3 regions of the Rouxiella sp. S1S-2 genome follow, and region 1 is predicted to be linked to each of the others. Evidence: predicted binding sites of a transcription regulator. Region 1 holds the regulator's gene; each other region holds the start of a gene.

Evidence for each region. The regulator ArgR, encoded in region 1, controls arginine synthesis, uptake and breakdown. The targets are predictions, from matches to a motif close to ANTGAATAAAAATACANT.
Region 2: the regulator ArgR is predicted to act here: its motif matches at 4,244-4,261, upstream of argF (ornithine carbamoyltransferase).
Region 3: the regulator ArgR is predicted to act here: its motif matches at 9,249-9,266, upstream of argA (amino-acid N-acetyltransferase).

What each region holds. Positions count from the first base shown of each region.
Region 1 is NZ_WFKL01000001.1:742,604-753,575, forward strand. It holds gene GA565_RS03490 (translocation/assembly module TamB domain-containing protein) at 1-2,436, shown strand, start outside; gene GA565_RS03495 (gamma-glutamylcyclotransferase) at 2,439-2,789, shown strand; gene ppa (inorganic diphosphatase) at 2,894-3,424, opposite strand; gene fbp (class 1 fructose-bisphosphatase) at 3,599-4,603, opposite strand; gene mpl (UDP-N-acetylmuramate:L-alanyl-gamma-D-glutamyl-meso-diaminopimelate ligase) at 4,772-6,154, shown strand; gene yhcN (peroxide/acid stress response protein YhcN) at 6,304-6,567, opposite strand; gene argR (transcriptional regulator ArgR) at 7,138-7,608, opposite strand; gene mdh (malate dehydrogenase) at 8,072-9,010, shown strand; gene GA565_RS03530 (helix-turn-helix transcriptional regulator) at 9,026-9,361, opposite strand; gene GA565_RS03535 (DNA-binding protein) at 10,013-10,378, shown strand; gene GA565_RS03540 (DNA-binding protein) at 10,526-10,891, shown strand; gene ispB (octaprenyl diphosphate synthase) at 10,935-10,972, opposite strand, start outside.
Region 2 is NZ_WFKL01000001.1:4,906,498-4,917,469, forward strand. It holds gene GA565_RS22440 (valine--tRNA ligase) at 1-2,839, shown strand, start outside; gene GA565_RS22445 (GNAT family N-acetyltransferase) at 3,002-3,517, shown strand; gene rraB (ribonuclease E inhibitor RraB) at 3,663-4,124, opposite strand; gene argF (ornithine carbamoyltransferase) at 4,285-5,292, shown strand; gene GA565_RS22460 (alpha-amylase family glycosyl hydrolase) at 5,450-7,270, shown strand; gene GA565_RS24695 (hypothetical protein) at 7,335-7,478, shown strand; gene pyrB (aspartate carbamoyltransferase) at 7,518-8,453, shown strand; gene pyrI (aspartate carbamoyltransferase regulatory subunit) at 8,464-8,925, shown strand; gene ridA (2-iminobutanoate/2-iminopropanoate deaminase) at 9,008-9,394, shown strand; gene GA565_RS22480 (circularly permuted type 2 ATP-grasp protein) at 9,707-10,972, shown strand, end outside.
Region 3 is NZ_WFKL01000001.1:1,193,858-1,204,829, forward strand. It holds gene ptrA (pitrilysin) at 1-2,385, shown strand, start outside; gene recB (exodeoxyribonuclease V subunit beta) at 2,385-5,933, shown strand; gene recD (exodeoxyribonuclease V subunit alpha) at 5,933-7,813, shown strand; gene argA (amino-acid N-acetyltransferase) at 7,890-9,215, opposite strand; gene amiC (N-acetylmuramoyl-L-alanine amidase AmiC) at 9,440-10,690, shown strand; tRNA gene GA565_RS05530 (tRNA-Met) at 10,800-10,876, opposite strand; tRNA gene GA565_RS05535 (tRNA-Met) at 10,928-10,972, opposite strand, start outside.

The DNA.
Region 1 (10,972 bases):
TTGCTGACCCTGAACGGCATTGATACTGCCAAACAGTGGCCGGAGTGGCCGGCCAAACTGCAGGGCAAGATTGCCATGCGCGGCAGCTTGTACGGCGGCACCTGGCAGCTTCAGGTTCCTACTCTCGAACTCGACGGTAACGTTAAAAAGAATCTGGTGAAGGCCCGCGGTAATCTGCGTGGCAACAGCTACGGCCAGTGGGATATTCCGCAGCTGCATCTTGAACTCGGCCGCAATAACCTCGACGTTAAGGGCAAGCTTAGCGACAAATGGGTGCTGGATGCCAACGTCGATGCGCCTCACCTCGACGGCGCACTGCCGGGACTGGGGGGGATTGTTAAAGGCATGATCCAGCTACGCGGTAATTTGAAAGCGCCGCAGGTGCTGGCTGATTTAACGGCCAGTAATCTGAAATGGCAGGCTATGAGCGTCAGCCGTGTCAACATTAAGGGGGATGTGACGTCAAGTGACCAGATACAGGGCACGCTGGCGGTTAAGGTTCAGCAACTCAAGCAGGATGCGCTGGATATTAGCGACATTACACTCGATGCCAAAGGTAATGAAAAGCAGCATCAGCTTAACCTCAGTGTGAGCGGTAAACCGGTCAGCGGGCGTCTGGCGCTGAACGGAAGTTTTGAACGCAAAACGCAGCAGTGGAAAGGCACTATCAGCAATACGCTGTTTGATACGCCGGTGGGCGAGTGGCGTCTAACGCGTCCGATTGCCTTGACCTACTTTAATACCGAGCAGCGTGTGACCATAGGTCCTCACTGTTGGCAGAACCCTAATGCCGACGTTTGTGTGCCGACGACCATCGACGCCGGTGCCAGCGGGCAGGCCAGCATCGTGCTTAATCGCTTTGATTTGGCAATGCTAAAACCCTTCCTGACCGACGATACCCAGCTTGCTGGGCAGTTCAGCGGCAAGGCCAACGTTGCCTGGAAGGCGCAGGGTGGTTTGCCGCAGGCCAGCGTGTCGCTGGTAGGCAAAGGGGTAAAAGTGCAGCAGATTGTGCAGGGCAATCCTCTGCCCGTGGCTTTCGATACGCTTAACCTTAATGCTGCACTGCAAAACGGTCGCGCGAATCTTGATTGGTTAATCAAAATTGCCAACAATGGTCAGCTTGATGGCAAGATTCAGATTGCCGATCCATTGGGCAAACGTAATCTCAGCGGTAACGTCAACATCACTCGCATCTCTATGGGTATTTTGCAGCCGGCGCTTATGGACGGTGAAAAAGCTTCCGGCATACTCAATGCCAATTTACGCGTGGCAGGGAATGCTAAAATGCCGCAGGTTTACGGCAAGCTGGCGCTGACCGATGTAGATTTTGATGCGCAGTTTATGCCGTTTGATATCACTAACGCCAATTTGAACATTAATTTCAACGGTATGTCATCGCTGCTTGCGGGGGTCATCAGGACCAACCACGGGCAGTTGGCGCTTGACGGTAATGCAGACTGGAGTGAGCCAAATAACTGGCGTGCGCGTATCGCGGCGAAGGGAGATAAGGTTAGGGTATCGGTTCCACCAATGGTTCGGCTTGATGTCTCACCCGATCTAGTGTTTGATGCTACACCGCAGGCATTTTCGTTGAACGGTAGGGTTGATATTCCCTGGGCGCGTATTACGGTTCAGGAGCTTCCGGAGAGCGCGGTTGGCGTCTCGTCTGATGAGGTTATGCTAAATAACCAGCATCAGCCGATAGCTCCGGCATCGACCTCGATACCTATCAACACGAATCTTGTGGTGAACATCGGAGATGATGTTCGACTCGATGCCTTTGGTCTGAAAGCGCGCTTGAAAGGCGCACTCAAAGTACAACAGGACAAACGTGGGTTAGGATTAAACGGCCAGATTGATATTCCTTCCGGTCGGTTCCACGCCTACGGGCAAGACCTCATTGTCAGAAAAGGCCAGCTGTTGTTCTCGGGTCCGGCAGACCAGCCGTTGCTCAACCTCGAGGCCATCCGTAATCCGGATTCCACCGAAAATGACGTGGTGGCAGGTGTGCGGGTAACCGGTGAAGCAGACGCGCCTAAGCTTGAGGTTTTCTCTGACCCGACCATGTCGCAGGAAGAAGCGCTGTCTTATTTGTTACGCGGACAGGGACTCGACAGTTCGGGAGCCGACAGTAGCGCCATGACTTCAATGCTTATCGGCATGGGGGTTGCACAAAGTGGCAAACTTGTGGGTAAAATCGGTGAGGCATTTGGCGTCAGTAATTTGGCGCTGGATACGCAGGGCGTTGGGGACAGCTCTCAGGTTGTGGTCAGTGGTTATGTCCTGCCTGGGCTGCAAGTTAAGTACGGAGTGGGTATTTTTGACTCACTGGCGACCCTGACGCTGCGCTATCGTTTAATGCCTAAATTGTATCTGGAAGCGGTGTCTGGCATAGATCAGGCATTAGATTTGCTCTATCAGTTTGAGTTTTAACCATGCGAATAATTGTCTACGGCAGTTTACGACGCAAGCAGGGTAATAGTCACTGGATGACAAACGCTCAGTGGTTGGGTGACCACGAGCTTGACGGCTATGCCCTTTATAATTTGGGGCATTATCCGGCAGCAGTTCCCGGGGAAGGGAAAATCTATTGCGAAGTTTACCGCATCAACTCATCCATTATGGCTGAGCTTGACGAGCTGAAAAGTAACACCAAAGATTACCGTCGTGAGCTAATCTCCACGCCGTACGGCAGTGCCTGGATCTATCTGTATATTCGTTCTCTCGAGGGAGTAGAGCGTATTAAGGGTGGTGACTGGCTCAAACGTGCGGATGAAGATAAGTGAGAAAAAGGTAAGGGTCGTCTTCGTCAGTTAAGTATAAAGTCGGTAAAAAAACACCGCCCAACGGGCGGTGTTTTTTTTGCGACAAAGCAAAGCAGGCAGCGGCCTTATTTTGCTTTAGCACGCTCGAATGAAGAAACAATCTCGGCTTTCGCCGCTTCTGCGTTGTCCCAACCTTCAACTTTAACCCATTTGCCTTTTTCCAGCGCTTTATACTGCTCGAAGAAGTGGGTGATCTGGCCACGCAGCAGCTCAGGCAGATCGTTCACATCTTTGATGTGATCGTATTCTTTGCTCAGCTTGGTGTGTGGAACCGCAACAACTTTCGCATCTTCACCCGATTCGTCAGTCATTTTCAATACGCCAACTGGACGGCAGCGAATAACTGAACCTGGTTGCAGCGGGTATGGGGTCGGAACCAGAACGTCAACCGGGTCACCATCAAGAGACAGAGTGTGGTTGATGTAACCGTAGTTGCACGGATAGAACATCGCCGTTGACATGAAACGGTCAACAAAAAGTGCACCGGTATCTTTATCTACTTCATATTTGATTGGATCGGCGTTGGCCGGAATTTCGATAACAACATAGATATCTTCTGGCATGTCTTTGCCAGCCGGTACATTGAGTAAGCTCATTGTTGGTTTCCTTTATTGAACCAGAAATGGAGTGCCGGACATTATAGCCAACTCCGACAGGAATTCCCGCCTTTTCATGGTCCGTTTTTTCCTAAAAAAGAATCGGGGCGGCATCATGCCACCCCGGAGTTTGGGTACTTAAAAGTAATTTAGCAAACAGCCCAGCTTGGATTTTTATTCGTCAGGGTACTGTTTGATAAGGCGTTCAGCATCTTCAACCATGTCTCTGTTGCCGACGAAGAACGGCGCGCGTTCATGTAGCTTGGTAGGCACGATGTCCAGAATACGGTTTTTACCGTCGCTGGCTTTACCACCAGCCTGTTCGGCAAGGAAGGCCATTGGGTTACATTCGTAAAGCAGACGCAGTTTGCCCTGAGGATGGCTTGCGGTACTTGGATAAATGTAAATGCCGCCTTTCAACAGGTTGCGATGGAAATCTGCAGCCAAAGAGCCAATGTAGCGTGAGGTGTAAGGGCGGCCGGACGCTTCGTCCTGCTCCTGGCAGTATTTGATGTACTTTTTAACGCCTTTAGGGAATTTAATGTAGTTCCCTTCGTTGATGGAGTACATGTAGCCTTTTGGCGGGAACATGACTTTCTCGTGGGAGAGGCAGAATACGCCTAAAGACGGGTCATAGGTAAATGCGTGAACGCCAGCACCGGTGGTGTAAACCAGCATGGTGGATGACCCATAAACCACGTAGCCCGCTGCAACCTGCTGGCTGCCCGGCTGCAGGAAGTCGGCTTCGGTAACCGGTTGGCCCAGTGGTGATGTACGGCGGTAAATAGAGAAAATAGTGCCGACTGAAACGTTAACGTCGATGTTGGACGAGCCGTCCAACGGGTCCATCAGGATCACGTATTTCGCATTATTTGCGCGTTCACCTTCAAAGACAACAATTTCGTCTTCTTCTTCAGACGCGATGCCGGCAATTTCGCCGCGCGCTTTCATTGCAGCCTTGAGCTTTTCGTTAGCATACAGGTCGAGTTTCATCTGAACTTCGCCCTGAATGTTCTCAACGCCGCTGGTGCCGAGTATATCTACCAGACCTGCCTTGTTGATATCTCTATGAATAATCTTGGCACCAAGTTTTATTGCCGAGAGTAGCGCAGTAAGCTCGCCTGTGGCATGTGGAAAATCTTGCTGCTTTTCAACAATAAATTCGCCTAACGTTTTCATGATACGTTCCCTGAATCCTAGGATGAGTAACCGATTTTTAATAAATCTTTTACAGAAGCGTAAGCAGTTTAGCCCAAATATATGGACGGATCATAGGCAAATCCATTTCTTCTGGAGGATTCTGAGCGTTAGAATAGCCACTGACTTAAGAGCAATAATGGAAAATTTATGCGCATTCATATTCTTGGGATTTGCGGCACGTTTATGGGCGGACTGGCAATGCTGGCCCGCGCACAGGGACATCAGGTAACCGGATCGGACGACAACGTCTATCCACCGATGAGTACGTTGTTGGAAAGTCAGGGAATTGAGTTGATTCAGGGCTACTCACCCACTCAGTTAGACCCGCAGCCAGACCTGGTTGTCATCGGCAATGCGATGACGCGAGGCAATCCATGCGTTGAAGCGGTACTCGAGCAGGGTATCCCTTATGTTTCGGGTCCACAGTGGCTTCACGACCACGTACTTCCAGGCCGCTGGGTGATTGCCGTCGCCGGTACACATGGCAAAACCACCACTGCGGGCATGGTGACGTGGATCCTCGAAGAGTGCGGTTACGAGCCAGGCTATGTGATTGGCGGCGTACCGGGCAATTTTGATGTGTCTGCGCGCTTGGGCAATAGCCCATTCATGGTCATCGAAGCTGATGAATATGACTGTGCGTTCTTCGACAAACGTTCCAAATTTGTTCATTACAGCCCGCGTACGCTTGTCCTTAATAATCTCGAATTTGATCATGCCGATATTTTCGATGACTTAAAGGCGATTCAGAAACAGTTCCATCATCTGGTCAGGCTGGTTCCGGGACAGGGTAAAATCATTCTGCCCGAGCACGACACGCCGCTTAAACAGGTTATGGCGATGGGATGCTGGAGCGAACAGGAATTTGCCGGTGACGGCTGCACCTGGAATGCCAAGAAAACCACGCCGGACGCCAGCAAGTTTCAGGTCATGCTTAACGGCGAAGTTGCCGGCGAGGTTTCGTGGTCGCTGGTGGGTGAACATAATATGCACAACGCCCTGATGGCCGTTGCCGCCGCGCGCCACGTGGGGGTTAATCCTGCCGATGCTTGCAGGGCGCTGGACGGGTTCATCAATGCGCGTCGTCGTCTGGAGCTTCGTGGTATTGCCAACGGCGTGAGCGTGTATGACGATTTTGCCCATCACCCTACGGCTATTCTGGCGACACTGGCTGCTCTTCGTAGCAAAGTGGGCGGCACTGCGCGGATCATTGCCGTGCTTGAGCCTCGTTCAAATACCATGAAAATGGGCATGAGCAAAAACGAACTGGCCCCTTCTTTGGGACGTGCTGATGAGGTATTCCTGCTGCAGCCGCAAAATATCCCGTGGCAGGTGGCTGAAGTTGCCGAACGCTGTATTCAACCGGCGCACTGGCATGCCGACGTTGACGGGCTGACGGACATGATTGTCAAGACGGCTCAGCCGGGCGACCATATTCTGGTGATGAGCAACGGTGGTTTTGGCGGGATCCACAGTAAATTACTGGCGGCGCTTGAAAAAAAAGCTGAGTCTGCGGCTAACCGGAAGTAAGCGTTAAACCCTAAAAAAAGCCCTCGCAAGCGAGGGCAAAAGGGTGTCGTCGGACAGGACGACGAGGGTTCGGTAGCGCCAGAGAACGGCGTATTAATTGTTTATATTCAAATTATTAGGGTAAAGCCGTTCTCGCCAATATTTCGTTGTTACTTATAAATTTCGGCAGTCGCGTGGTAGTTACCGTCATTACGTGCTTCGATGACACGATAAGACGATGCCCCTTGGCTGTCTGCTTTCTGAGAAAGCTGCTGGCGAATATCGCTAGGCACGCCATCGATACCACTTACGCTGATTGTGCCGACAGACTGCAGGTTTTCAGCCTGCTGATTTGTCACGAGTTGAGCAGCAGAAGCGCCGAACGATACGGCAGAAAAGAGAGCCAATGCGGCAATAGCTGTAGTGATTTTCATGATAATTTCCTCATTTACCTTTGCACGACCTGTCTTGACGGTAAAAATTGCAGGTGAAGACGGTCACACGGTTTAATTGATGGACTTATCAGAACTGTAAAAAAGGGCGTTATGCCAAACGGGGTCGCGTGAGTCTTGCGAACGGAGGTTTGTGCACATAATGCAGAATTTTTGCAGCGATAAATCCGTTTTATCGGCGGCATTTGAATGGATATTCAAATCTCGTCTTATAACAAGGTTGTGATGCCTTAACTCAATGTGATTCACATCACGAAAACAAGTGTACATCTAATAACGTAAAATATTAATAGTTTGCTAATAGTTTTTAGGGGTGTTAAAAGCCCACTTATTGCCTTTTTTATAACCAAAAAGCATAATAGATGATTATTTATCGAGCGACTGCGCCTAAACATTATTTAAATCAATTTGTTAAGTTGATTTAGCTATATGTGCGATATCTATCAGATGATTATGCTGCTTAAGCTGGGAAGTGACGAATAACACGAGGGTACTGTGGGACGAGGGAAGAATATTGGGTCAGCCGGCGCGATGCGCGGCGACCCTGAACTATTACAGCTCTTGTTCAAACAGGCTTAAAATTGCATCGTAAAGTTGTTTGACAGTAAACTTGCGTGCCGGGGTAATAAAAATGGTGTCGTCACCTGCGATGGTGCCAAGAATGCCTTCTGACTTACCCAATGAGTCTAGCAGGCGGGCGATAAGCTGCGCAGCACCCGGACTGGTGCGAATGACAACCACGGCATCATTGTAGTCGATATCCAGTACCAAGTTTTTAAGCGGACTGGTGGTAGTGGGAACCCCAATTTCTGCCGGCAAACAATACACCATCTCCATCTTGGCGTTGCGCGTTCTTACCGCACCAAATTTGGTCAGCATGCGCGAAACTTTGGACTGATTGATGTTTTCGAAGCCATCATCTTGCAGTGCGACAACGATTTCACCCTGAGAGCTGAACTTCTCTTCCTTCAAGAGAGCCTTGAAAGCTTTGATTAAATCTTCCTGTTTAGCAGGATTACGCATTTTGCACCCATAGAATCACGATGATAGTGCGTTGATTATGCATATATTTGCATTTTTATGCAATCCTGCAAAAGGAAATTAAGCAAGAAAGAGTTAACTTTTATAGGTTCAGGTTTATTTCATAATTATTAACTTAAATGAATATGCCGAATGAATGAATTAGCACAGGCGCTAATATTAAAATTATTTTAATAAAATAACCATTAGTTGATAATAAATCCTCTTTTCATTTAATTTACTAAAATTAGATGGTTACTTTTCTTCGGCTTGGTGGTATCCCTTCGTTTTATCTCAATGATAAGAAAAACAAAATAATCAAAGCACATCGATAGCGCCCTATTTTAAATTCTGCGCCAGCTCGCAATCTCTCTATAAGCCGTTTGTTTTTAATACGGCTGTTTACTAAGGTTATTAAGTGAATGAATGCGCGGTATTTTTAACGTCATTTAAAAAGGAGTATAGGATGAAAGTTGCAGTCCTTGGCGCCGCAGGTGGTATCGGACAGGCCCTCGCTCTTCTACTTAAGACCCAATTGCCAGCTGGCTCTGAACTCTCTCTGTATGACATCGCCCCCGTCACTCCGGGTGTGGCGGTAGATCTCAGCCATATACCAACCGCTGTTAAAATCAAAGGATTCTGCGGGGAAGATGCAACCCCCGCGTTAGTAGGGGCAGACGTTGTTCTGATTTCTGCCGGTGTTGCCCGTAAACCTGGCATGGATCGTTCGGATCTCTTTAATGTTAATGCCGGCATTGTGCGTAATTTAGTGCAGCAGATTGCGGTTACCTGTCCCCAGGCCTGCATCGGAATTATTACCAATCCGGTCAATACTACGGTGGCCATAGCGGCCGAGGTCATGAAAAAAGCCGGCGTCTATGACAAGAATAAACTGTTTGGTGTAACCACGCTGGACACGCTGCGTGCCAATACGTTTGTTGCCGAGTTAAAAGGAAAACAGCCTCAAGATATAGAAGTACCGGTTATTGGCGGCCATTCAGGGGTAACTATTTTGCCTCTGCTTTCTCAGGTACCGGGTATTACGTTCTCCGACAGTGAAGTGGCTGAGCTCACGAAACATATTCAAAATGCAGGTACTGAAGTTGTTGAAGCCAAGGCAGGCGGCGGTTCGGCAACGCTTTCTATGGGGCAGGCTGCGGCGCGGTTAGGCCTTTCACTGGTGCACGCAATGCAGGGTAAAACCGGTATTGTTGAGTGCGCTTACGTAGAGGGAAGTGGCGAATACACCCGTTTCTTTGCTCAGCCGATATTACTGGGTAAAAATGGGGTCGCCGAACTCAAAGAGTTCGGCAAGTTAAGCGCATTTGAACAACAGGCGCTGGACTCGATGTTGGACGTTCTGCGTAAGGATATAGAACTAGGTGAGCAGTTCATTAACAACTAATCCATAACAATAATTTTACCCCTGTTCCTCATTATCCGCCGGAAACTCTTTCGGCGGTGTACTTTTTGCGCTAGTTGTTGCCCTGGGCTGATGCGCTTTAATTCGCATTTTTCTTTCAAGCAATTCGTCAGTTTTCGGACAGAAATATCGACTCGGCCAAATTTCCGACGGGTGCAATTGTAACGCATTTGCAATTATCCATTCACCCTTTGGCCACGGGCGTGAAAGTGCATTAGCCAAAGTTGAAGAACTTAATCCTGCAGATCGCGATAAGGCTGCCAGAGTCGTTCGCTGTTTATGCAATGATGCGATGATATCAGCGTGGTGCCAATCTTCTTTCCGTAAAAACATAGTCGCTCCCTTTTATAATGAGCCGGCAAATTTACTTCCTAAATAATAGGGTGTTTTCAATATTCTATTAGGAAACATATAAGAGCAAATTTTCGTACTTTGTTCAAACGCCTTTCTCAAAAAGAACAATTATTTTTCATCATTAAATGAACGAATTATACAAACTACTAGTTCATGTTTTGATATTCAATAACTGGCTGTTATTTAAGGGTTTATGTGGTCAAGTCGAGATTATTAGAAAGTGATATTTGAATTAATGGATTTTATTAAGAGCGTACGAGCACAATTAAATTGTTTAACTTCCGTTTTCCTTTCTAATAAATTAAGCCGCATAAATAATTTTTTAACAATGCATGTTATTGAATATGTTATGTTTTAATTTAATAAATACTTTAATATTAAAAATTAATTATCTTGTGGTGGTAAATAAGTTGCTCGATTTACATTTTATCCATAAAAATATTTCATCACAAAAGCTTAAGTAATGGTGTTTTAATTTATAGATGCACAGTGGTACTGTGTAGTGGTATAAGTTAGCATTCAATGTAAAGGCTTTTCTTCATTGGCTTCGCAAGAACAAAAATAATCAACCAAATATGCAGGGTGTTATTTTCAATTATTATTCTCCTGTATTAATTAGAGAGTGACTTTATGAATCAAGAGTGGTTTTCTGCTAAAGAACTGATTAGTTTTACCGGCCTCCCTTCGACAACACAGGGAGTTCATAATATGGCTCGCCGACAAAACTGGCTGAGACGTCGGCGCTTTGGTGTTCAGGGAAGAGGTGTGGAATATCATGTTGAAAGTTTGCCGGTAAAAGCAGCCTCAAAGTTGGCACTGAATGAGCAGTCTGCAGAATATCTGTACTCAACCTTTCAGGATCCTTTGGCCATTTGGATCGAAAGTTATAAACAGCTACGTGAAGAAGAGCGAAATATGATTATTACCTTTATTGTGCGTGAAGGTATGACCGAAATGATAAATAGGCTGAATGTTTCCAATAAAAGTATTTATTAAGATTTTAATTGAACGCTTTATCACCCTTTTTTAATTGGCTGTTGATGTAAATGTGTCATCTTATGTGTTAATTGTAGAGCGTACAGCATAAGCATGTATAAATTTTTGCTGTTATTTCTATGAGTTAAGACTAATAAAAGGAATGCCATGAAAAAGGAATGGTTTGCAGCGAAAGATCTCGTTGGAATTAATGGACTCCCGACTTCAACACAGGGAATTCATGGAATGGCAAGAAGACAGGGATGGGAAAAAAGACGCCGCATGGGTGTGCAGGGCAGGGCCGTTGAATATCATATCGACAGTCTGCCGAATATGACGAAACCAGCGTTAATTATTCAGGAAAAATCAGCAGAATATTTGTGCGCTTCCTATCACGACCCTTTACTCATATGGATTGAGAGTTATAAGCAACTTAGTGAAGCCGAGCGCGAACAGATCGTATCTTTTATTGTCCGTGAAGGTATGACGGCGATGATCAAACGTATCTCATTCAGTGATGAAAAATCTCATTAAGTCAGGCCGCCCAAAAAAAGGGCAGCCTGATGGTACGGCCGATTTAGAAATCGCGCTTCACGGCTAAGTGAGCGAGGCCTT
Region 2 (10,972 bases), 4.2 Mb from region 1:
CCCGCAAGATATCGAGCAACCGCTTTACGAGCACTGGGAAGAACAGGGCTATTTCAAGCCTAACGGTGATACCAGTAAGGAAAGCTTCTGCATCATGATCCCGCCGCCGAACGTTACCGGTAGCTTGCATATGGGTCATGCTTTCCAGCAAACCATCATGGACGCCATGATCCGCTATCAGCGCATGCAGGGTAAAAATACCCTGTGGCAGGCGGGGACCGACCATGCCGGTATTGCCACTCAGATGGTAGTAGAGCGCAAAATCGCTGCAGAAGAAGGCAAGACGCGTAAAGATTACAGTCGTGAAGCCTTTATCGACAAAATCTGGGAGTGGAAATCAGAATCGGGCGGCACCATCACGCGCCAGATGCGCCGTCTCGGCGACTCCGTCGACTGGGAGCGCGAGCGCTTCACCATGGACGAAGGCCTGTCTAACGCCGTTCGAGAAGTGTTTGTTCGCCTGTATAAAGAGGACCTGATTTACCGTGGCAAACGCCTGGTAAACTGGGACCCGAAACTGCGCACCGCGATCTCTGACCTCGAAGTTGAAAACCGCGAATCGAAAGGGTCCATCTGGCACCTGCGTTATCCATTGGCTGACGGCGTTAAAACGGCCGACGGTAAAGACTATCTGGTGGTAGCCACCACCCGCCCGGAAACCGAACTCGGCGATGCCGGCGTGGCGGTTAACCCGGAAGATCCGCGCTATAAAGACTTGATCGGTAAAGAAGTTCTTCTGCCGCTGGTAGGTCGCCGTATTCCTATCCTCGGTGACGAACACGCCGACATGGAAAAAGGCACCGGCTGCGTAAAAATCACCCCTGCCCATGACTTTAACGACTATGAAGTTGGTAAACGTCACGGCCTGCCGATGATTAACATCCTGACTTTCGACGGCGACATTCGCCAGACCGCTGAAGTGTTCGACACCAAAGGCGAAGAAAGCGACGCGTGCAGCAACGAAATTCCTGAGCAGATCCGTGGCCTTGAGCGCTTTGCCGCGCGGAAAGCCGTCGTGGCCGCGTTTGACGAGCTGGGCCTGTTGGAAGAGATTAAACCTCACGACCTGACTATTCCTTATGGCGATCGCGGCGGCGTGGTCATTGAGCCGATGCTGACCGACCAGTGGTATGTGCGAACTGCACCGTTGGCCAAAGTGGCGGTTGAGGCGGTTGAGCAAGGCGAGATCCAGTTCGTACCTAAACAGTACGAAAACATGTATTTCAGCTGGATGCGCGACATTCAGGACTGGTGTATCTCTCGCCAGTTGTGGTGGGGTCACCGCATCCCGGCCTGGTACGACGCCGAGGGCAATGTTTTCGTCGGCCGTGACGAAGAAGAAGTGCGCCGCGAGAACAACCTTGCCGCAGACGTGGTTCTGAGCCAGGACGAAGACGTGCTCGACACCTGGTTCTCCTCCGGCCTGTGGACCTTCTCGACGCTGGGCTGGCCAAACGAGACGCCGGATCTGAAAGCCTTCCACCCATCAAGCGTGGTAGTGAGCGGATTTGACATCATCTTCTTCTGGATTGCCCGCATGATCATGATGACCATGCACTTCGTGAAAGACGAAAACGGCAAACCACAGGTTCCGTTCAATACCGTTTATATGACTGGCCTGATCCGCGACGACGAAGGACAGAAAATGTCCAAGTCAAAAGGTAACGTTATCGATCCCCTGGATATGATCGACGGTATCTCGCTGGAAGACCTGCTGGAAAAACGCACCGGCAACATGATGCAGCCGCAGCTGGCGGAAAAAATTCGCAAGCGCACCGAGAAGCAGTTCCCGAACGGGATTGAACCGCACGGCACCGACGCCCTGCGCTTTACCCTGGCGGCGCTGGCCTCAACCGGTCGCGACATCAACTGGGACATGAAGCGTCTTGAAGGCTACCGCAACTTCTGTAACAAACTTTGGAACGCCAGCCGCTTTGTGCTGATGAATACCGAAGACCAGGACTGTGGCCTGAACGGCGGCGAACGCCAGCTGTCTCTGGCGGACCGTTGGATCCTTGCCGAATACAATCGCACGGTGAAAATCTACCGTGAAGCGTTGGACAGCTATCGCTTTGACCTGGCGGCCAGCATTCTGTATGAGTTCACCTGGAACCAGTTCTGCGACTGGTATCTGGAGCTGACCAAGCCGGTCATGAACGGCGGCACTGAAGCACAGCTTCGCGGCACCCGTAATACGCTGGTTGAAGTACTCGAAGGCTTGCTGCGCCTGGCGCACCCAATTATTCCGTTCATTACCGAAACCATCTGGCAGAGCGTTAAACCGCTGAAAGGCATCACCGCAGACACCATTATGCTGCAACCTTTCCCAGAGTTTTCGGCCGACAAAGCCGATGAAAGCGCATTGGTCGATCTCGAATGGATCAAGCAGGCAATCATTGCTATTCGTAACGTGCGTGCCGAAATGAACATTGCGCCGGGTAAACCTCTCGAGCTGCTGTTGCGCGGTGCCAGCGCTGATGCACAGCGTCGTGTAGAGCAGAACCTGAGCTTTATCAAATCACTGGCGCGTTTGGAATCAATCACCGTGCTGGCGGCGGGCGATAAAGGACCGGTTTCTGTGACTAAGCTAGTTGAAGGTGCAGAGCTGCTGATCCCGATGGCCGGTTTGGTAGATAAAGAGGCCGAGCTTGAGCGTTTGACTAAAGAGATAGCCAAGCTGGATGCAGAAGTCGAACGCATTGAAGCCAAGCTCTCAAACGAAGGCTTTGTGGCGCGTGCGCCAGAAGCTGTAGTCGCTAAAGAGCGCGAAAGACTGCAGGCCTGTGCCGAAGCCAAGATTAAGATTCAGGAACAACAGGTTACCATCGCCGCGCTGTAAGCAACGCTGAGTCGGTAATGTCTAACAACGGTGGAGTGAAAGCTCCACCGTTTTTTTTAGAATTGCAAAAATCAGCGCCACGCGGTATTAAATGCAAATGATTAAAAAAACGACGCCGACATTCTATGAAAATTCACTCCATGAAAATTTTGAGTTATTGATATGACGACAGCTGTGATCGACTCAACACAACAAGATGTCGTGGTGCGACGCATCACCTGTGATGACAATGCCGCGATCGCCCAGGTTATTCGTCAAGTATCCGCCGAGTTTGGCCTAACCGCCGACAAAGGCTATACGGTAGCCGACCCCAATCTGGATATTCTTTGCGAAATTTACAGTCAGCCACGCAGTGCCTACTGGGTTGTAGAACTCAACGGCAAGATAGCGGGCGGCGGCGGCGTTGCCCCGTTAATCGGTGAAGCCGACGATATCTGCGAACTGCAGAAGATGTATTTTATGTCCAGCCTGCGCGGGAAAGGCCTGGCCAAGCGACTGGCGCTGCAGGCCATGGCCTACGCGAAAGATCAAGGTTTTACCCGCTGTTATCTCGAAACCACCGCCAGCCTGACCCAGGCCATAGCGCTGTATGAGCATCTCGGCTTTGAACACATTGACGGCGCGCTCGGCAGCACCGGTCACGTTGACTGCGAAGTCACCATGCTGAAACCGCTTTAACACCATGCTTATGCAATAAAAAAGCCGGCTAAGCCGGCTTTTTTATTTCTACTTCATGCCCTAAACTCGGTCTTTAATCTCGCGAGCTAAGGTGAACCTGCTTCCAACGCCTTATCGCCGACGCGCAGCAGATTAATTTAAAGACTTAGTGGCGTTTGCCGTCGTCGTCTTTATCAACAATGTTTTTAGGCGCAGCGTGTTCGTCTTCTTCTTCGTCGTCTTCATCATCTTCATCGTCGCCGTCTTCGCCGTTCGGGTCTTCAAAGTAAGTGCCCCAACCGTCGTAGTTCACGCCGTTGGCTTCTGCCAGTGCTACCAGCTGCTCAACCTGCGTGTCGATGAGTTCTGCATTAAGCGCCACTTCGCTTATCACATCACAGCACATCACCACCGAGCCGTCTTCAATTTCCAGCTCTTCTGCGTCTGTCACTTCATAGCCCAGCTTGAAGGCCTCTACCGCTGCTCGCTCCAGAACGTCGAATTTCTCACAGGAGAAATGATGCTCGATAGTGTAAAGCGCGTCAGGATCGCTGCCGTCTTCCAACAGCTCTTCAATGATCAAGCGGGTCTCATTACGTTGTTCGTCTAGCAATTCACGGTTTGCCATGCCTCTGTCCTCAATCAATATGACGTTTAGACGCTATTTTCACACAGCAGACGGCTTGCCTCCACTATAAACGACAAAGTTTTTATTTGGGGGTTGTAATTGCATATTCATACATATAAATTGAATTTTAATTCATTAGATAAGTTTCGGAGATAGACACATGAGTCTGTTAAGTAAACGCCATTTTCTTAGGCTGCTGGATTTTACCCCGTCAGAAATTGACACCTTGTTAACGCTCTCCGCCGAGTTAAAAACTGCCAAGAAAAACGGCAGCGAGAAGCCTTACCTCAAAGGGAAGAACATAGCGCTCATCTTCGAAAAAGACTCTACCCGCACCCGATGCTCTTTCGAAGTTGCCGCTTATGATCAGGGCGCACAGGTCACCTACCTCGGCCCGAGCGGCAGCCAGATTGGCCATAAAGAGTCGATGAAAGACACCGCGCGCGTGTTGGGCAGAATGTACGACGGTATCCAATATCGCGGTTTTGGCCAGGAAATTGTCGAAACGCTGGCCGAACATGCGGGCGTGCCGGTCTGGAACGGACTGACTAATGAATTCCACCCTACCCAACTTTTAGCCGATCTGCTGACCATGCAAGAGCATCTACCGGGCAAAACGCTGGGGCAAATGTCGCTGGCGTATTTGGGCGATGCGCGCAACAACATGGGCAACTCGCTGCTTGAAGCGGCGGCACTGTGCGGCCTGGACCTGCGTCTGGTTGCACCCTCAGCCTGCTGGCCCGATGCCGAACTGGTCGCAAGCTGCCAGCAATTGGCTCAGCAAAACGGCGGGTCTATAACCCTTACTGAAGATATCGATGCTGGCGTCAAGGGCGCGGACTTCCTCTACACTGACGTTTGGGTCTCAATGGGCGAACCCAAAGAAGTGTGGAAAGAACGCATCAATCTGCTGCGGCCTTACCAGGTGAATATGGCGATGGTGGCGAAAACCGGCAATCCTGCGGTTAAATTCCTGCACTGCCTGCCTGCTTTCCACGATGACCAAACCACCCTTGGCCGCCAGATGGCAGAAGAGTACGATTTGAAAGGCGGCATGGAAGTGTCTGACGAAGTGTTTGAGTCGACGCTCAGCGTGGTATTCGATCAGGCTGAAAACCGCATGCACACCATTAAAGCCGTAATGGTTGCCACCTTAGGCACAATTTGATCAAATCCTCTTTCCAGCCCGTTGGCACCGGCCGACGGGTTGCCGCTGCCCCCGTCATGAGTGCACTTTTACTTTCCTTTACCCCTCGCCCCCCGGTTTATCAACTAACCTTTTATAAAGTTAATCTTTTATCATGTGAATAATAAAGGAAACGGTTATGGGTGCAGTGAATCCTGAGTTCGTGCTTCGCCTGGAAAGCTTGCTGAGCAGGGTCTATCCCAAAGAACACATTGGCGATCTGATAAAAAAAATCCTGCACCTCGGCGAGAAATGGAACTACGGTGCGCATCGTTCACAGCAGTGGGTCGACGGCACCAATATTTATCTCATCACCTATGGCGACACAATTTCGCAACCGGACAAGCCGCCGCTCGCCACGCTTAATCACTTCGCCCACCAGCACTTAAGCGACAGCATCAGCGATATTCATATTTTACCGATGTACCCTTACAGCTCCGACGACGGATTCAGCGTCATTGACTACCGGCGCATCGACGACCATCTCGGCGGCTGGAGCGACATTCACCACCTTGCCGCCAACTTTAACCTGATGTTTGACTGTGTTATCAATCATATATCCCGCTCAAGCGACTGGCTGAAAGGCTACATCAACGACGAGCCTTACTACCGCGACTATTTCATCGAGGCCAATCCGGAGCTGGACTACAGCCGCGTCGTGCGTCCTCGCGCCTCTCCGCTGCTGACGCCGTTTATCAAAGCCGACGGCACCGAACTGTATTTGTGGACCACGTTTAGCGAAGATCAAATCGACATCAATTTTAAAAATCCACAGGTGCTGCTCGAAAGCATCGATGTCATATTGCAATATGCGGCAAGCGGCGGGCAGTCGATTCGCCTTGATGCCATTGGCTACATTTGGAAGGAAATGGGCACCACCTGCATACATCGGCCGCAGGCGCATAACATCATCAAGCTGTGGCGCACTATTCTCGACGAGGTGATCCCCGGCACGCGCATCATTACCGAAACCAACGTGCCGCACCACGAGAATATTAGCTACTTTGGTGAAGGCGATGAAGCGCACATGGTTTATCAGTTCGCCCTGCCGCCGCTCACGCTGCACGCCTTCCTGCGTCAGGATACCCGCACGTTGACCCAGTGGGCGCAGGGCCTGAACGCCGAAGCGCACTATCCCAAGACCACCTATTTTAACTTCCTCTCCAGCCACGACGGCATTGGTTTACGCCCCACCGAGACGTTCCTTGATGACAACGAACGAAAATATTTGGCACAGGAGACGCAGCGCAAAGAGGGGCGAGTCTCCTATAAAGACAACGGCGACGGCACCCATTCGCCGTATGAGCTGAATATTAATTATCTCAGTGCTATCACCGAAGTGGACGACAGCATTGAGCTTAAGGCGAGCAAGTTTCTGGCCGCGCAGGCTTTGTTGCTATCGTTTATGGGCGTTCCGGCGATTTATATTCACAGCCTGCTCGGCAGTGAAAACGACCTTGAAGGCATGCATCAGTCCGGCCTGAGTCGACGGATAAACCGCAAGAAACTCCAGCTCGATGAGGTTGAAAAAGAACTGACGCAGCGGGGATCACTGCGGTCTGTCGTGTTTAACGGCATCAAAAAACTGATCGCTATTAGGCGTACACGCCCGGCGTTTTCTCCTCAGGCCGGTCAGCGGGTGTTTGAACTGGGTGACAAACTGTTTGCCCTGGAGCGTTATGACCCCAAATCGGAGAACCGTATCAGCTGTATTTTCAACATCAGCGGCCAATCGCAGACTTTTAAACTGGCTGTTGAAGGTAAAGACTTGATTGCCGGCGAACCGTTTACCGGCCAGATGCGCCTTCAGCCGTGGCAGGTGGTGTGGATAGAGCATAAGCTTAAAGCGCCAGAGCGACTGGGCAGACTGCGCCGCTGGCGGAAAAAGATTTTTATCTCGCTAAAAAGGTCTGAAGCCAACCGATTGCTTACTGGCCGTCCCCGTAAAGCAAAAAGGTGAAGCTACCCTCTTGCAGGCAGGATTCGTGCGCGTATAATGCGCCACAATTTGCCGGGAGACTGACATGAAAAACGACACCACACTGCGCTTCGATGCTTCATCGAACCCTGTGCCTGTAGGCGGCGTTCAGCCGTTGTCTCTCCCAATGATTTTGCAAATGCCGGTAGTTTTGCAAATAAAAAATCGATCGCTGAAAGCCCCTCATTGAGGGGTTTTTTTTTGTCTGTCATCGTAAAGGAGAGCGACAATGGCTAATCCGCTGTACCAAAAACACATTATTTCAATTAACGATCTCAGCCGTGAAGAGCTGGAGCTGGTGTTAGACACGGCCGCCAGTTTAAAAGCCAATCCACAGCCTGAGCTGTTAAAACATAAGGTGATAGCCAGTTGCTTTTTCGAAGCGTCCACCCGTACCCGCCTGTCGTTCGAGAGCGCTGTCCATCGCCTTGGTGCCTCTGTCGTGGGTTTTGCCGACGGCAGCAATACCTCTGCAGGCAAGAAAGGCGAGACGCTGGCAGACACTACCTCGGTTATCAGCACGTATGTCGATGCGATTGTAATGCGTCATCCGCAGGAAGGGGCAGCGCGTCTGGCGACCGAATTCTCCGGCGGCATTCCTATCCTCAACGCCGGTGACGGTGCTAACCAGCATCCGACTCAGACCCTGCTCGACCTGTTTACGATTCAGGAAACGCAGGGTCGCCTCGACAACATTAAAATCGCCATGGTCGGTGACCTGAAATATGGCCGTACTGTGCACAGCCTGGCGCAGGCGCTGGCGAAATTTAACGGCAACCGTTTCTACTTTATTGCGCCGGACGCGCTGGCCATGCCGGAGTACATTCTCAATCTGCTCAAAGAGAAAGGCATTGAATACAGCCTGCATGAAACCATTGATGAAGTGGTGCCAGAGCTGGATATTCTGTATATGACGCGCGTACAGAAAGAGCGTCTGGACCCGTCGGAGTATGCCAACGTCAAAGCGCAGTTTATTTTGCGCGCCGCCGATTTAGCCAATGCCCAACCCCATTTGAAAGTGCTGCACCCGCTGCCGCGCGTTGACGAAATCACCACCGACGTTGACAGCACGCCCTACGCTTTCTATTTCCAGCAGGCCGGTAACGGGATTTATGCCCGTCAGGCGTTGTTGGCACTGGTTCTAAACGCAGACACCGCACAATAAGGAGCACACCATGACGCAAGATAACAAACTCCAGGTAGAAGCCATTAAATGCGGCACGGTTATTGACCATATTCCCGCGCAGATTGGCTTTAAGCTGCTGTCATTGTTTAAACTGACCGAAACCGATCAGCGCATCACCATCGGTCTGAACCTGCCCTCAAACGAGCTGGGTCGCAAAGACATTATTAAAATCGAAAACACCTTTCTGACCGAACAACAGGTTAACCAGCTGGCGGTGTATGCACCTCATGCCACGGTAAACCGTATTGATGATTATGTGGTGGTGAAGAAGCTGCAGCCGAGCTTGCCCGACCGCATCGAGGGGGTACTGCGCTGCCCTAATGGTAACTGCATCAGTCGTTTTGAGCCGGTCACTTCCAGCTTTGCCGTTAAGAATCGCCACGGCGAAGTCCATTTGCAGTGTAAATACTGTGAGAAAGAGTTCGAACATCAAGTTGTTTTGAACAACTAATAGAGGGAGATTTTGGGGATGCTTTCTCCCTCCCTGCTCCCTATACTGTCAGGACAATTTTTCATCTCAGCAAGGAAACATTATGTCTCGCGAAATCAGCACAGAAAACGCACCAGCGGCAATTGGTCCTTACGTCCAGGGCGTCGATCTCGGCAGCATGATCATCACTTCCGGCCAGATCCCTGTTGATCCAAAAACCGGCAACGTAGCCGAAGACATCGCTGCTCAGGCGCGCCAGTCACTCGAAAACGTGCAGGCCATCGTCGAAGCCGCAGGTCTGAAAGTCTCCGATATTGTTAAAACCACCGTTTTCGTTAAAGATCTCAACGACTTCGCCACCGTTAACGCGACCTATGAAGCATTCTTTACCGAGCACAGTGCTCCTTTCCCAGCGCGCTCATGCGTTGAAGTTGCTCGTCTGCCTAAAGACGTTAAAATCGAGATTGAAGCTATCGCCATTCGTCGCTAAGCCTCCTTTTCGATATTAAACAGGTCAGCCTCGGTGCTGGCCTTTTTTATGCCGCATCCCCCTCTCTCCCGCCCCTCGCGGTACCCGCACTTGTGAATGCTTCATCAGCGACCATACTGATAAATGACGCACTTTTTTGGCTCATTTTTAGCTAATACGCGCCTCGTTTCGCACTATAAAAGCGCGATACCCCCTCTATTTATGCGATTTTCCCAGTCTTTTGCACGCTGGCACAGTTTGTGCGTGTTGATTTAGGCGTAGTCAGAATTTTGTTATGCACGAACCCTAGCCTGTTATGTCAGTGAGGTGATGATGATCAATATTGACCTACTCGATTCACCCTTTTTTGATGAAATGTTAATGGCTGAAGGGAAGCACCGCAGCCATTATCAAGCCTACTGGCAATGGTTACAGCAGGCCGATCAACAGGCCGTTCAGCGCAAGAAAGAGGAAGCTGCGCTGTTGTTTCATCGGGTGGGGATTACCTTTAACGTGTATGGGGATGACGACGGCGCCGAGCGTCTTATCCCGTTTGACAGCGTGCCACGCATTATTCCGGCCAAAGAGTGGCAAATGCTCGACCGTGGGATCCGTCAGCGGGTGCAGGCGCTTAACTGTTTCTTGCATGATATTTATCATGACCAAAAAATTCTCAAGGCAGGCATAGTGCCGGCCGAGCAGGTATTGGCGAACGAACAGTATCAACCCTGCATGCAGGGCGTTAATCTGCACCGTGATACCTATGCGCACATTGCCGGAACCGACATGGTTCGCGGCGGCGACGGTGAATATTACGTGCTTGAGGACAATCTGCGCACCCCGTCCGGCGTTTCCTACATGATGGAAAACCGCAAAATGATGATGCGGCTTTATCCAGAACTGTTTAGTGAACAACGTATTGCCCCGGTTTCTCGCTACCCTTCTTATCTGCTGCAAACACTGCGTGAAAGCACACCGGTGAACGACCCTACGGTGGTGGTGTTAACGCCGGGCCGTTTCAACAGCGCCTACTTCGAACACAGCTTCTTGGCCCAACAAATGGGCGTTGAACTGGTTGAAAGCGTTGATTTATTTGTGAAAGAAGGCGCTGTATTTATGCGTACTACTGCCGGTCCCTGCAAGGTTGACGTGATTTATCGCCGCCTCGACGATGCGTTCCTCGACCCGCTGGCTTTCCGCGCTGACTCGATGCTCGGTGTACCGGGACTGCTTTCGGTTTACCGCACCGGCGGCGTGGTGCTGGCGAACGCCATCGGTACCGGCGTGGCCGACGACAAGTCTATCTACCCTTATGTACCGGACATGATCCGCTTCTATTTGTCGGAAGATCCCATACTGAATAATGTGCCAACCTGGCAGTGCCGCAAAGAACAGGACCTCTCCTACGTGCTTGCTAATCTAGAAAAAATGGTCGTCAAAGAGGTTCACGGTGCGGGTGGCTACGGCATGCTAATTGGTCCAAAAGCCAGTCAGGCAGAGATTGCTCACTTCCGCGACCTGCTCAAGGCACGTCCGGAAAACTATATTGCTCAGGACACACTGGCGCTTTCAACCTGTCCCACGTTTGTTGAAGAAGGC
Region 3 (10,972 bases), 450 kb from region 1:
AATGCCGAGTTGACGATGGCGCGTTCAAGAGACGGCATGCGCATGGGGCAGGTCAGAGCCGAAACACTCAATCCTCTGCATCCCGGGTCGCGCTACGCCGGAGGCAACCTCGATACGCTTAAAGACAAACCAGGCAATAACCTCCACGATGCGCTGGTAGCATTCTACAATCGTTATTACTCCGCGAATCTGATGGTGGGGGTAATTTATAGCAATAAACCTCTGTCGGAACTTGCGCAGATTGCATCTGATACCTTTGGCAAAATCGTTAATCATAACGCCACTGTTCCGCCGATAACCGTTTCTAGTGTTACACCGGAACAGCAGGGCATTCTCATTCATTACGTGCCGGCCGAGCCTCGTAAACAGTTGCGTATCGAGTTTGCGATCGATAACAATAGTGCTGCTTTTCGCAGTAAAACAGATACTTATATAAGTTATTTAATTGGTAATCGTAGCAAAAACACGCTGTCTGACTGGTTGCAAAAACAGGGTCTGTCGGACGGTATAAGTGCAGGTGCCGACCCGATGGTGCAGGGTAATATGGGGGTTTTTGCCATCTCGGTTTCCCTGACGGATAAAGGTCTTGCCGAGAAGAATCGCGTGATCGCGGCAGTTTTCAACTACTTATCGCTTATCCGTTCGCAGGGCGTTAAAAAAGAGTATTTCGACGAAATTGCCCACGTTCTGGCCTTGGATTTCCGCTATCCGGCAGTGACCCGAAATATGGACTACGTGGAATGGCTGGTTGACACCATGGTACGTGTGCCGGTCGATCACGTGCTGGACTCGCCCTATATTACTGACCGATTTGACCCTCAGGCCATTGATAATCGTCTTGACTCATTGACCCCCGAGCATGCGCGTTTCTGGATTATTAGCCCCAATGAACCGCACAACAAAATGGCCTATTTTGTTGATGCACCTTATGAGGTTGATAAAGTTTCGGCCAATGATTTTACCCAATGGCAACAGTTGGAAAAACAGGTCAGCTTATCTTTACCGTTGTTGAATCCGTATATTCCTGAAAATCTTGAGGTGGTGAACAAGAACGCTGAGCAAACCCGCCCGACATTGATTGTGAATCAAAAAGGGCTGCGTGTGCTCTACATGCCGAGCCGCTATTTCTCTTCAGAACCGAAAGCCGACGTGACGCTGGCGTTTCGCAGCGAACAGTCCTTAGATACGGCCAGAAAGCAGGTACTCTACGGCCTTAACGACTATCTGACGGGGGTCGCATTTGACCAACTAAGCTATCAGGCATCGATTGGCGGCATCAGTTTCTCGACCTCTCCGGATCACGGTCTGGAGTTTAATGCCAACGGCTTTACGGACCATCTTCCCGATTTGCTGAGCGAACTGGTTGAACAGTATCCAAAGATAGTGCCCACGTCCGAGCAACTGGAACAGGCCAAATCTTGGTATCTGGAGCGCCTGGCAGCCGCAGATAAGGGTAAAGCCTTCGAGCTGGCGCTGCAGCCGGTACAGTTGATCTCCCGACTGCCTTACAGCGAACGTGAAGTCCGCGAAAAGATGGTCAAGGGCATCACGCTGCAGGAGGTTATCGATTATCGCAAAAGCTTGCTTGATAAAGGAGCGTTGGAAGTCCTGGTAATGGGCAATATGACGGCGCCTCAGGTTGAAAAAATGGTCGATAATATTAAGAGCAAAATAAAACCGCAGGGTACTCAGTGGTGGCGTGGCAGCAGCATCATCGTTAACCATCGTCAAAAGGTAAATATGCAGCGAGTGGGCACCTCGACTGACTCCGCGCTGGCGGCAGTCTATGTGCCGGTCGGCTATGATGAAGTCCGAAGCATGGGCTATTGCGCTCTGCTGGGGCAAATTATTCAGCCTTGGTTCTACAGCCAACTGCGCACTCAGGAACAGCTCGGCTATGCGGTGTTTGCTTTCCCGATGCCGGTGGGCAAGCAGTGGGGAATTGGATTCTTGCTGCAAAGTAACAGCAAGCAGCCCAAATATCTCTACCAGCGCTATCTGGCATTTTACCCTCAGGCTGAACAGCGGCTGCGAGCCATGAAGGACAACGAGTTTGCTCAGTACAAGCAAGGGTTGCTGAACGAAATGCAGCAGCGTCCGCAAACCATGGGCGAGGAGGTCGGGCGATTTGGTGAAGACTTTAGCCGTGGTAACGACAAATTTAACACGCGTGAAAAAGTGATTGCCGTGATTGAGGGGCTGACGCAAAAAGAGCTGGCAGACTTCTATCATCAGGCGGTTATCAGCCAAACCGGCTTTGCCATGCTTTCGCAGGTTTCTGGCAATGACAGTAAAACGCCAGAGTACGCCGCCCCTGCGGGTTGGAAAACCTATCCAACAACCTCAAGTTTACAAAAAACCTTTCCACATCAGGTTAATAAATAATGAAAGAAATTATCCCGCACAGGCTCGATCCTCTCACTTTGCCGCTGTCTGGCGAGAGACTGATTGAGGCTTCTGCGGGTACCGGAAAAACGTTTACGCTGGCTTTGCTCTACCTGCGGCTGCTGCTGGGGTTGGGTAAGGAAGCGGCTTTTTCCCGCAGACTGACTGTAGAAGAAATTCTGGTCGTGACGTTTACCGAGGCGGCAACCGAAGAGCTGCGCGGGCGTATACGCAGCAATATCCACGAGCTGCGGCTGGCCTGCATTCGTGGTGAAAGTCATAACGCGGTGCTGACCATGTTGATGACTGAAATCGCCGATTTGTCTGAGGCGGCCTCAACCCTGTTGGCTGCCGAGCGACAGATGGACGAGGCGGCGATTTACACCATTCACGGTTTCTGCCAGCGCATGCTGATGCACAATGCGTTCGAATCCGGCATTCTTTTTGAACAAACGTTGATTCAGGATGAACTGCCGCTGCGCCGTCAGGCCTGTGCGGATTTTTGGCGGCGCTACTGTTATCCACTGCCTTTGAATATTGCACGCGCGGTGTCGCAGGAGTGGAGTGGGCCGGAAGCGCTGCTTGCCGACCTTTCCTCTTATCTTCACGGCGAAGCACCACAGTTGCGCTTTCCCCCTGATAGCAATGAAACGCTTGAAAGTCGTCATCAGCGGATCGTTGACAGAATTGATGATATTAAACAGCAGTGGCGCACGGGCGCCGCTGACTTTGAGCGTGAAATCACCCAATCCGGCGTCGACAAGCGAAGCTACAGCAGTCGTTATCTGCCTAACTGGCTGGCCTCTGTCGGTGATTGGGCCTCTCAACCGACCGAAAGCTACACGTTGCCGAAAGAACTTGAGCGTTTTAGGCAATCGACACTGTTTGAGAAAACAAAGAAAGGGCAGCCGCCAGAACACACCGTTTTTAATGCTATAGACCTTCTTTACGAAGAACCACTGAGCATCCGTGACCTGGTGATTGCCCGCGCGTTAGATGAAATACGTCGGTCAATTGCCGAAGAGAAGCGCCAGCGCGCCGAGATGGGATTTGATGACCTGCTAAGTCGCCTTGATAACGCACTGCGTCAGCCTTCGGGTGAGCTATTGGCTCAGGCAATACGTCAGCGTTATCCTCTGGCAATGATTGATGAATTTCAGGATACCGATCCGCAGCAATATCGTATCTTCCACTGCCTCTACGGTAACCAGCCTGAGTGTGGGTTACTGCTAATCGGTGACCCCAAGCAGGCGATTTATGCGTTCCGCGGGGCTGACATCTTTACCTATATGCGTGCACGTTCCGAAGTGAGTGCTCATTACACCATGGACACCAACTGGCGTTCGTCGGTTTCTATGGTAAAGAGTGTCAATCAGCTATTCTCGCGGCTGCCGTCACCGTTTTTGTTCTCGGAAATCCCCTTTATTTCGGTGCAGCCTGCGCCTAAAAATTCCGCCCTATGCTTTGAGCTGGAAGGAGAAAAACAGCCCGGGCTGCAGTGTTGGCTACAGCCTGGTGAAGGCGTTGGCGTAAACGATTATCAGCAGTTTATGGCCCAGCACTGTGCTGCGCAGATTCGTGACTGGCTCACCGCCGGTCAGCGGCAGCAGGCGTGGCTGGTGTCTGGAGACAAACGTCGTCCCGTGCAGGCATCTGATATTACTATCCTTATTCGCAGTCGCCGCGAAGCCGCTCTTATTCGTGATGCGCTTGCGGTGCTCAATATTCCTTCGGTTTATCTCTCAAATCGCGACAGCGTTTTTGATACACCTGAGGCCATGGATGTACTTTGGCTGCTGCAGGCCGTATTGACGCCGGAGCATGAGAGAACATTGCGCAGCGCTATGGCAACCGGCCTGATGGGGCTGGATGCGTTGACTCTGGATGCGTTAAGTCAAGACGAGCTCGCATGGGACAAGCTGGTGGACGAGTTTGACGGCTATCGCCAACGCTGGTTGCAGCGGGGCGTACTGCCGATGCTCAAAGGTCTTATTTTAAGCCGCCATATTGCCGAAGACTTGCTGGCTAATCCCGGAGGGGAACGTCGACTCACCGATCTGCTGCATTTGGGCGAACTGTTGCAGGAGGCGGCGGCGCAACTCGACAGTGAACACGCCGTCGTGCGCTGGCTGGCTCAGCAAATAGCGCAACCAGACACACAGTCACAAAGCCAGCAGCTGCGGCTTGAGAGTGATAAACACCTTGTTAAAGTTGTCACTATCCACAAGTCAAAAGGGCTGGAGTATCCGTTGGTCTGGCTGCCCTTTATCAGTAATTTCCGTCAGCAGCAGAAAGGTCTTTACCATGACCGTACCAGCTTCGCGGCACTGCTTGATTTGAGTGAGGATGAACAGAGCCTACAGTTGGCAGAAGAAGAGCGACTGGCGGAGGATTTACGTCTGCTGTATGTGGCACTCACCCGATCGGTTTATCACTGTAGTCTCGGCATTGCGCCATTGATGCAGGGTAATCGCAAAAAACAGGGTGATACTGATATACATCTCGGTGCGATGGGTTATTTGATTCAAAACGGACAGGCGGGTGATGCAGGCTATCTTGCCGAGTGTTTACAGACTCTGGCTGATGAAAATATTGCTGTTTCACCTGCCGGTGGTAATGAGCAAACGGTGTGGATCCCGCCGGTTGTTGAGTCTTCACAGCTTGTCGCAGCGCAGGTAAGCCGCACTATTGCTGATTTTTGGCGAGTGACCAGCTATTCGGGTTTACAGCAGCACGGGTCGGCGCTGGCTCAGGATCTTTTACCGAAGCTGGATGTTGACGCCGCCGGCGAACAGCCGCAGGACCGCGAGCCGCAAATGACGCCACACAGTTTCCCTCGTGGTGCAGGGCCCGGGACTTTCTTGCACAGTTTGTTTGAGGAAATCGACTTTAGTCAGCCGGTAGAGACATCTTGGTTGCAAGAGATGCTGGAGGCTCAAGGCTATGACGCCGCATGGCTGCCCGTGTTGGAAGAGTGGGTCAATGCGGTATTGAGCACGCCACTTGACGACCATGAGATGTCGCTTAGCGCATTGGATCCTTCACAACACCAGTCCGAACTGCAATTTTATTTGCCGATTGATGGGCTGCTTAAATCCGAGCAACTTGACGCCCTGGCGCGTGCGCACGACAGCCTTTCTGCGCAGTGTCCGCCGTTAAACTTTCAGCAAGTGCGTGGCATGCTAAAGGGTTTTATCGACCTGGTTTACTGTTGGCAAGGGCGTTATTACCTGCTCGACTACAAGTCCAACTGGCTGGGAGAAGACAGCAGTGCCTATACGCAGTCAGCCATGGAAAATGCGATGGCTCACCACCGGTACGACCTTCAATATCAACTTTACACGCTGGCCCTGCATCGCTATTTGCAGCACCGGTTAGCAAACTATAACTACCAACAGCATTTTGGCGGTGTCATTTATCTGTTTTTGCGCGGCGTAGATGCCGAGCATCCTAACAACGGCATTTTCCGTCACCGCCCCAGCGAGGAATTTATTAAGTCGATGGACGCGCTGTTTAAAGGCCTGCCTTTGCCGCAGGAGGTGGCGTAATGATTTCACTGTATGAACAGGCAATGGCGCTGGGTGCGCTGCGGGCGCTGGACGTGCAGTTTGCGCGCATGGTGGCGGGCGAGAATCCGGCGATGATGCTTGCCGCTGCCAGCCTCAGTGCTGAAGCAGGGCGTGGTCACGTGTGTTTACGCCTTGATGAACTGCAGCCTGATCGGCTTTTTGAAGGTCGTTTTCCGGCATTAGCGAATGCGATGTGGTTAGCGGCCGACGAGCCCGATGAGTCCGCCTGGCTTGAACTGTTGCAACAGCATACGGCGGTGAGCGACGGAACTCACGCTACGCCGCTGGTGCTGCAACAGCAGCGTCTGTATCTGCAAAGAATGTGGCAGGATGAAGGCCAGGTTGCCGCGTTTTTCATTGATGAAAACACCTCGCCACAGATTGATTTTATTGAGAAAAATAGCGAAATTTTCGTGGATGAAGTGCGGCTGCGTCAAGTGCTTGACCAGCTGTTTGGCCCCGCCAGTATGGACGACATTGACTGGCAGAAAGTCGCTGCCGCCGTGGCCGCGACCCGTCGTATTGCCATTATTTCTGGCGGGCCGGGTACCGGTAAAACGACAACGGTGGCCAAACTTTTGGCCGCGTTGGTGCAACTTAATCCCGAGAGCCGCTTACGTATCCAACTGGCAGCCCCAACCGGTAAGGCAGCAGCAAGATTGACGGAGTCACTGGGGCAGGCCAGCCAAAGGCTTGAGCTTACTGAAGCTCAGCGAGCGCAGTTCCCCGATGAAGCTTCAACGCTCCACCGCCTGCTCGGCGCACAGCCTAATAGCCAACGAATGCGTTATCATCGGGGAAATCCGCTACATATTGATGTGCTGGTGGTCGATGAAGCCTCAATGGTCGACCTGCCGATGATGGCCCGACTGATCGCGGCGTTGCCTGCTCAGGCACGCGTTATTTTTCTTGGTGACCGCGATCAGTTGGCTTCGGTAGAGGCTGGCGCGGTGCTGGGCGATATTTGCCGTTTCGCCGAGCAGGGTTACAGCCAAGCGCGCGCCGCACAGTTGGCGCGTTTAACCGGCTGCCCGCTTCAAGGCACTGAACGTGAACATCCTGCCAGCGTGCGCGATACGCTTTGCTTGCTGCGTAAGAGCTACCGCTTTGATGCCGAGTCGGGCATTGGTCTGCTAGCCGCCGCGGTTAATTCCGGCGACAGCCACGCAGCCCGCCGGGTGCTGTCGCAAAATTTGCCCGACGTGGCCAGTTTCCCGCTCAATGAAACGGATGATTTTCAATCATTGCTCAATGCCTGTGTGGCGGGTTATCGCCCCTACTTGCAGGCGGTGGTTAATGCCGCGCCACCTGCCGATATACTGAAGACTTTTAGCGAATTTCAGGTGCTTTGTGCCTTGCGTGAAGGGCCGTTTGGCCTTGCTGGATTAAATGAGCGCATCGAGCAACTGCTGCAGCGTCAGGGGCTAATTCGTCGCCCAACTGCACTGGGCGGGCGTTGGTATGCAGGAAGGCCGGTCATGATCAGTCGCAATGACAGTGCCCTTGGGTTGTTTAACGGGGATATCGGCATCGCCCTACGCAATGAGTTAGGTGAGCTGAGGGTTTATTTTCAGCTGCCCGATGGCCAAATAAAGTCTGTACAGCCGAGCCGTCTGCCGGTGCATGATACCGCCTATGCCATGACGGTTCACAAGTCGCAGGGGTCGGAGTTTGAGCACACGCTGTTGGTGCTGCCTAACCATTTCTTACCGGTATTAACGCGAGAGCTGGTTTATACGGCCATTACCCGCGCCAAGCGAAAACTGTCGCTTTATGCCAGTGAAAAGGTATTAGCCAAGGCGATTAGTACGCCTACGCAAAGGCGTAGCGGCCTGGTTGAGCGGCTGACCTCTCGCTAACGGTAGCGGCAAATGATAAAAAAGGCGGGATGATAGTCATTCCGCCTTTTTTGTCTCTTATTTGACCGTTTGGCCATTAAAGATCTGCTATCAGGATTTTTGAACGTCGCTGGTAGTTGTACATCTCTTGTTTTTGAATCGGTAGAACGTCGACGTCGGCGGGCTTGAAGCCGCGTTCCTGGAACCAGTGGATACTGCGCGTGGTCAGCACGAAGAGTCGGGTCAGGCCCATCTGCTTGGCATGGCTGGCTACGCGTTTAAGCAGCATTTCACCGCGCGACGAGCTGCGATAGTCGGGATGCACAGCCACGCAGGCCATTTCCCCAATCTTTTCATCGAGAAACGGGTAGAGCGCCGCGCAGGCAATGGTGAGGTTATCGCGTTCGATAATAGTGAATTTATCGATTTCCATTTCCAGCTGTTCGCGGGAGCGACGTACCAGAATACCCTGCTGCTCCAGCGGACGGATGAGTTCCAGAATTCCGCCGATGTCGTTTATCGTGGCACGACGCACCTGTTCAGCACTCTCCATCACCACCTGCGTGCCAATACCGTCGCGCGAGAACAGTTCCTGAATAAGCGCACCGTCTTCCTGATAGCTTATCAGGTGGCTGCGGCGCACGCCGCTGCGGCAGGCTTTAACTGCACCGCGCAGGAAGCGCACGGTCTCAGACTGGTAGTCTTTCCGCTCTTCAATTTTCTCAATGAAATCCTGCGCTTCATTCGGGAAAAGTTCCGAGATAATGTTGTCTTCGCTGTCAATAACGCCCTGTTCGGCGCTAAAGCCGATCATTTTTTCTGCCTTGAGCTTTATAGCCAGTTGGGTGGCAACTTCTTCAGAAACCAGATTAAAACTTTCGCCAGTGACTGATACTGCAACCGGACCCAGCAAGACAATCGCGTTGCTGTCGAGTTGGCGATGAATTGCCTCTTCATCGATGCGACGAATGCGTCCGCTGTGGCAATAGTCGATGCCGTCGTCTACGCCCAATGGCTGCGCGATAATAAAGTTGCCGCTCACCACGTTAATGTGCGCGCCCTGCAGCGGCGTATTATTGAGACTCATTGAGAGCCGCGCGGTGATATCAAGCTGCAAAAGGCCCGCAGCCTGCTTCACTAACTCCAGAGCTCTGGCGTCGGTGACGCGGGTGTTTTTATGATAAATCGGCTCATAGTTATGCTCAGACAGGTTAGTGTCGATTTGCGGACGTGCGCCATAAACCACAACCAGCCTGATGCCCAGACTGTGCAACAGCCCGATGTCATTGACTATGTTTGTGAAATTCTCATGTTCGATGGCCTCACCACTGAGCATGATAACGAAAGTCTTACCCCGGTGAGCATTAATGTAGGGAACTGAGTGGCGAAAACCCTGGACCAGTTCAGTGCTTCGTTCCTTCACGGCAAAACCTCTTTTGCATTTTTATTCGTAATTTTTGTATTTTTATTCTTTTATGACCCTGTGGCAAGTAAGAAATCTCTGTTTTTGAAATTCAATTATTTCTAACAATCAAAAAACTGAAAAATCCTGACAATACAAAGGATGACAGGGGAGGGGCGATTCGTTAAAGTTCGTCCTATTGCGTTTTGTTACTTTTACTCATCTTTTGATATCTTTGAGACTACATGCCTGACGAACAACATAATTCTCGCCGACGTCTTCTCCTGCAGGGCGTTGCAGCATCATGGTTGTTGAGCGTAACACGCGTGGGTGCTGCAGCCAGTTCGCACGTCGTTGCGGTACGCGTTTGGCCATCATCTACTTATACCCGTATTACGCTGGAGTCGAGCCAGCCGCTCAAGTATAAGCAGTTTATGTTACAAGATCCGCATCGCGTGGTGGTCGATATTGAAGACGTTCAGCTCAACTCGGTGCTTAAAGGGTTGGGTGAAAAGATTAACGCGAGTGACCCTTATATTCAGCGGTTACGGGTCGGGCAGTTCGATAAATCCACGGTACGGCTGGTTGTGGAGCTCAAGCAAACCGCAGCACCACACCTGTTTACTCTTCCGCCCGTTGCAGAGTTCCGCCATCGTCTGGTCGTCGATCTTTATCCTGAGAAGAACAGCGGCGGTGAACAGGACGATCCGCTGTTGGCACTGTTAGAGGATTACAACCGCGGAGACGTGGCGAGAACGCTCCCGCCCGAGAAAAAGAAAGACGGCAAAGCAGGGCACGAGCGCCCGCTGGTGATTATGCTCGACCCGGGTCACGGCGGCGAAGACCCGGGGGCGATTGGGAAATATAAAACGCGTGAGAAAGACGTGGTGCTGCAGATTGCCCGGCGTTTGCAAAAGCTCATTAAGCAGCAGCCCAACATGACGGTTTATATGACCCGCAACGAAGATATTTTTATTCCGTTAAAGGTTCGCGTCGCCAAGGCGCGCAAACTGCGTGCCGATCTGTTTATTTCGATTCACGCCGATGCCTTTACCAACCGCGCAGCGCACGGCTCCTCAGTATTTGCGCTCTCAACCAAAGGCGCAACCAGCGCGGCCGCGCGTTTCCTGGCGCAGACTCAGAATGAGTCAGACAGCATTGGCGGGGTGAGTAAAAGCGGCGACCGTTATCTTGACCATACTTTATTTGATTTGCTGCAAACGGCGACGGTCACCGACAGCCTGAAATTTGGTAAAGAGGTGCTCACGCGCATCGGAAAGGTCAATCATCTGCACAAGCATAAAGTCGATCAGGCAGGATTTGCGGTATTAAAAGCCCCCGATATTCCGTCGATTCTGGTAGAGACGGCTTTTATCAGCAACGTCAATGAAGAGCGCAAATTGAAGACCAGTCATTTTCAACAGCAGGTGGCGGAATCGATTTTGGCAGGAATTAAAGCCTATTTTGCTGAAGGCGGTATGTTGGCAAGGCGCTAAGCAGGGGATTCAACGCTCGGTGGCGTATCCGTTTCTCTAAATTGCAGGCAAAAAAAAACACCCTGATGGGTGCTTGTTTTTAACAGACTTTATATAAAATTCAGTAGATTGGTTGCGGAGGCCGGATTTGAACCGACGACCTTCGGGTTATGAGCCCGACGAGCTACCAGGCTGCTCCACCCCGCGTCCGTCTACTACAGTCTGTTACTTCTCACTACTTTAATGCTTTCAGTCAGTTGGTTGCGGGGGCCGGATTTGAACCGACGACCTTCGGGTTATGAG